DNA from 2 places in the Psychrobacillus sp. FSL K6-2836 genome. Region 2 is predicted to be linked to the other one. Evidence: riboswitches for the same ligand, from Rfam matches in the RefSeq annotation. Region 2 holds a riboswitch; the other holds the start of a gene.
The links. Region 2 has a riboswitch for FMN ahead of MKY37_RS01760 (ECF transporter S component). Riboswitches for the same ligand answer to the same signal wherever they lie in the genome.
Positions count from the first base shown of each region.

Region 1: linked by a shared signal. The riboswitch ahead of ribE (riboflavin synthase) and the one ahead of MKY37_RS01760 (ECF transporter S component) in region 2 are both predicted to bind FMN.

Region 1 is NZ_JBBOOM010000001.1:530,252-532,729, forward strand. Features, by position in the region: gene ribH (6,7-dimethyl-8-ribityllumazine synthase) at 1-214, opposite strand, end outside; partial or broken gene ribB (3,4-dihydroxy-2-butanone-4-phosphate synthase) at 251-838, opposite strand; gene ribE (riboflavin synthase) at 851-1,486, opposite strand; FMN riboswitch at 1,834-1,965, opposite strand; FMN riboswitch at 2,199-2,330, opposite strand.
Region 2 is NZ_JBBOOM010000001.1:344,551-347,028, reverse strand. Features, by position in the region: gene MKY37_RS01765 (hypothetical protein) at 1-1,142, shown strand, start outside; FMN riboswitch at 1,354-1,486, shown strand; gene MKY37_RS01760 (ECF transporter S component) at 1,640-2,233, shown strand.

The sequences.
Region 1 (2,478 bases), 190 kb from region 2:
TATGTGATTCAGCCATTTTTTTTGCAATAAACGGTACTTCGAATACACCTGGAACCCATGCGACTTCTATGTTTTCTTCCTTTACTCCGTGACGTTTCAATCCATCTATTGCGCCATCAACAAGCTTTGCATTTATAAAATCATTAAAACGCCCTACGACAATACCTATTTTCAAATCTGTTCCGATTAAATTTGCTTCTATTGTTTTTACCATTATATTCTCTCCTTAGCTAGCTTTAATATTTATCAAATAACTTGATAATTCTTCAATTGTTACAATTTTCAGCTGGAATTGTTGGGCAAATTCCAGTAAATCCGGTAAGCGTGCCATTGATCCATCATCTTTCATAATTTCACAAATTACACCTGCTTTTGCTGAAGCACAAAGTGTTCCGAAATCCACTGCAGCTTCTGTATGCCCACGTCTTTCTAATACTCCACCAGTCTTTGCTATTAGTGGAAATACATGTCCAGGTCGCTTAAATTGAATTGCAGTTGCTTTTGGATTAATGACTTGTAACATTGTTTCTGAACGATCGAAGGCACTAATACCTGTAGATGTGCTTTCATGATCAATCGACACAGTGAATGCAGTTTGATGAAAATCTGTGTTGTTAGAAACCATCGGATGTAATTGCAATTCCTCCGCGATTTCCTCATGAATTGGCATACAAATCAACCCTCGACCATACTTGGCCATGAAATTAATATTTTCTGGTGTTGCAAATTCTGCTAAGCAAAGGAAATCGCCTTCGTTTTCGCGGTTTTCATCATCTACTAAAATAATGAGCTTTCCTTGTTTTAAATCCGTAATTGCTTCTTCAATAGTATTTAGCATAATATTATCTCCTTAAAAACCGTTTTGCTTTAAAAAATCTTGTGTGATCGTTGATTCCTTTTTATTTGTGATATATTGATGCATATACTTTCCTAGCATGTCAGATTCAATATTGACTAGTTCACGCTCTTTTTTCATTCCTAGCACGGTTTCTTTATTTGTATGGGGAATCAGGGACACGGTTATCATCGATTTACTTATTTCAAAAATTGTTAGACTTGTGCCATCAATCGTTATGGAACCCTTTGGTATACAAAAGTGACTTAATTCTTCAGGCACTTTAATATCGATATAAACTGCATTTGCAGTAGGACGCTTCTTCAAAATTGTACCGACTCCGTCAACATGTCCTGAAACGAAATGACCACCAAAACGACCATTTGCTGCCATTGCTCTTTCTAAGTTTACAGCTGAACCACTGTTTAATAAATTGGTTGTAGTCGCATCAAACGTTTCTGGCATAACATCTACTGTAAACTCAGATTGTGAGAACTCGATTACTGTTAAACAAACACCATTCACTGCGATGCTATCGCCTAATTTGATGTCTTCTAAAATTCGTTCTGCACGGATAACAAGTTGCATACTGCTCCCACTTTTTTGAACGTTCTTTACTGTACCTAGCTCTTCAATAATTCCTGTAAACATTGCTTCCTCCTTTTACTATTTTAAGGCGAAAATCATAAACCTTATAAAAAGTGAAACTTCAATAAGTGGGGTTTTCTTCATCCACTGATTGAAAAATTGAACTCAGGCGAATAACACCGCGTCGTGCGGCAATGCCTGAGTGACCAACGTCCTGTTGGCCCGAACCATTCGGGCTTTTACTTGCAGTTATCTACCATAAGTTTTGTTGCTTGAGCCAAGTCTTGAAGTAGAAGTCTTACTTGCCCGTTAATCCGGGATAAACAAAAAACTCCGTACACAAAGGTGTCGGAGAAAAATTAGGTAGATTCAAATAAACCTTTTGCCATTATCTCTCAAAAAGCATTGAACTACTCCTTCTCCCATCCAGACTGTAACTGTCGGCTTTGGATTTACACCAAATCATGCGTTTTACGGCTCACAGGCTCTAAGATTACTCTCTTACTGTCGATTGGGACTTTCACCCGACCCCGAAGGATAATTATTCAATTTTGAAAAGAGTATGCGCCTATGCCAGCCCAGACAAGCGCTGGAAGAATTGCAATAAAGGCGATCTTTGCCTTTATTAGCAAGTCTGAAGCGACTCGAGGGGCTAGGCGCTGTAGCTAGACATTAAAAAACGCACCCAAAATTGATCGGATGCGAGAGAAGTCATACTCAATAAGCCCTTATTTTACGTTTTTTAGCAAAACTAAAAAACCTATTCAATAGGCGACTATTCCTTCTCCCATCCAGACTGTAACTGTCGGCTTTGGATTTACACCAAATCATGCGTTTTACGGCTCACAGGCTCTAAGATTACTCTCTTACTGTCGATTGGGACTTTCACCCGACCCCGAAGGATAATTATTCAATTTTGAAAAGCGCAAGCGCCTATGCCAGCCCAGACAAGCGCTGGAAGAATTGCAATAAAGGCGATCTTTGCCTTTATTCGCAAGTCTGAAGCGACTCGAGGGGCTAGGCGCTGTAGCTAGACATTAAAAAACGCACCCAAA
Region 2 (2,478 bases):
CGGAGTTAGAATCTCAGGAGAAAACTGAAAATAGGAAGCGTATAGGAGTTTCATTGAACAAATGGGTGCCTTTTATCATTTCTGTAGCATCCGTATTAATATTAACAGTTCTCGTCTCTTCCTATGTAAATAATAATGAGAGTTCCACAGCTGATAAGGCCGCAGAGCCATCAACGGCAAACGATAATATGAGAACAATGGAAATAACTGAAGAAGCCTCTATGGACGCAGTAGAAGAGGAAAAGTCTAACGATATGACGTTTATGTCTGGAAAAGTAGCAGAGACATTTGAATTAGTTCCTTTTGATAGTCAAAATACTTCAGTTTACGAGAATGATTTAAATGGAGGAACAGTATTTCATTTTTCTCTGTTAGAAAATGCTCTTTCCGTACCAATCACGATTGTAATTCCTAAGGAACAAATAGAAAATGATTTTCCAAGCAATACACCAAATAGCCTGGAGCTATATGGTAGATATGCGTTTGGGATTGATGAAACTTCCCTTGGATTCCAAGAATATCATCCTTATAAAGGCTACTTTTTGGCAGAGGGTAAAATGTTAAAGCATTATTTGCCGACAGATCATGGTTACGATACTGCCCCTGGAACAGCGAGACCATATTTCTCTTCTATCAATGAAATTTTTACTGATTTTAATTCATTATTACGAGTAAATGAAGATGGCTCACCTATTGAATGGGATCAGGTTGGAACTTTAGATGAACCTGTTGCGCTAAAAGGGACAGAGCAAAAGGTAAATTATTTTGCATATAACGCTTTTAACAAAGAGACATATTTAACTCCAAATTTTAATAAAACATTCGCTACACTAAAAGAAGCTTTGATAGGTATGAAAAATCCTGAAAACGACATTTATACCTCTGTAATACCGAATGATGTTACGTATACAGTACAAGAGGATAAAGGATTTGTTGTGCGTTTCGATGAACCTTTAAACTTGGAATCACTAGATGCGAGTGAGGCATCTCGATTTATAGAAGCTTTTTCCTTAACAGCTGCAAGCTTTAATCAATCCATTCAATTAGAGAATGTTGTACAAGAAAATTGGAATGGAATCGATTTGACGAGCCCACTTCCAGTTCCAATCGGGCCGAATGGTTTTACTATGCAAACCAATTAAATAACGAAAAATGCCAATGCTTATTAAATTAAATTGAGCTTGGCATTTTTTGTTTTGAAATACTTATCAACCTAATAGAAAATGATTGATTGTTTTGAAATAAAACATATTAGGTTATTTCCTAATTACAAACAGGTCTGTTGCATATATTGACTTTATTTGATAAAATGTTATTAATTCAAGATAATTCTTGAAGGACAACAAAATATTGATTCATCTTCGGGGCAGGGTGCAATTCCCGACCGGCGGTATTAGAAATTTATTTCTTCAGCCCGCGAACCTTAACAGGTTGATTTGGTTAAATTCCAAAGCCGACAGTATAGTCTGGATGGGAGAAGGTGAAGGTACAGTCGTTTTTCGTATGCTTATACGGATATGCTTATTTAAGTGTACCTTGTTTCTCCCTTGAACTCTAATAGTTCAAGGGATTCTTTAAGTATGCAAACGTGCTGAACCTTTCTTCTTGTGGAGTGAATCGCAAAAGGAGAGAGGATTTTATGTTAAAAGGCAAAACGCGGATGCTTATTGCAGTCGCAATGCTTAGTAGTATTTCTTTTGTTTTAATGCTACTTGCATTTCCATTACCGGTTTTACCGGCTTATTTAAAGGTGGACTTTAGTGATATTCCAGCATTAATTGCTGCAATCACGATGGGACCAGTAGCAGGAATTCTAGTCGCATTTCTAAAAAATGTGTTAGATTGGCTATTTGCAGGAAGTCCAACTGGAGTGCCTGTTGGTCATATGGCTAACTTTGTAACTAGCATCTTATTTTTAACACCTGTATATCTGATTTACCGTAAAGTTACTACGTCAAAAGGTATTATGGTCGGATTGGGAGCAGGAACAGTATCTATGGCGATTGGTATGAGTGTATTAAACTATTATGTGTTTTTACCAATGTACACTTATTTCTTAAATTTCCCAATGGAAACAGGTTCCGCCTTGTTTAATACTATCATTTTCGGTGTACTACCTTTTAATTTGATTAAAGGTATAATAGTAACAATTGTGATGATTGTATTATTCAAACGAATGAAGCCATTGCTTGATAAGGTAACTAATTCATATATGAAACCTAATACAAATTAACAAAAAGTTGTTTCTCCAATAGGAGGAACAACTTTTTTTAGAGGAAAATATAGAACTTTTTACCTTGAACTCAGATATCCAGTCATTTTAAAGAACAAGATCTATATATTGATACTGCTGATTTCCGTTACATGTGGACGCTTTCCGCTGGCGAGGCCGAGCCTCCTCGTTCGCTATGCTACCAGCGGGGTCTCGACTTTCTCGCTTATCTCGCTGGAGTCGCCACATTCCACTACAAATGTAAT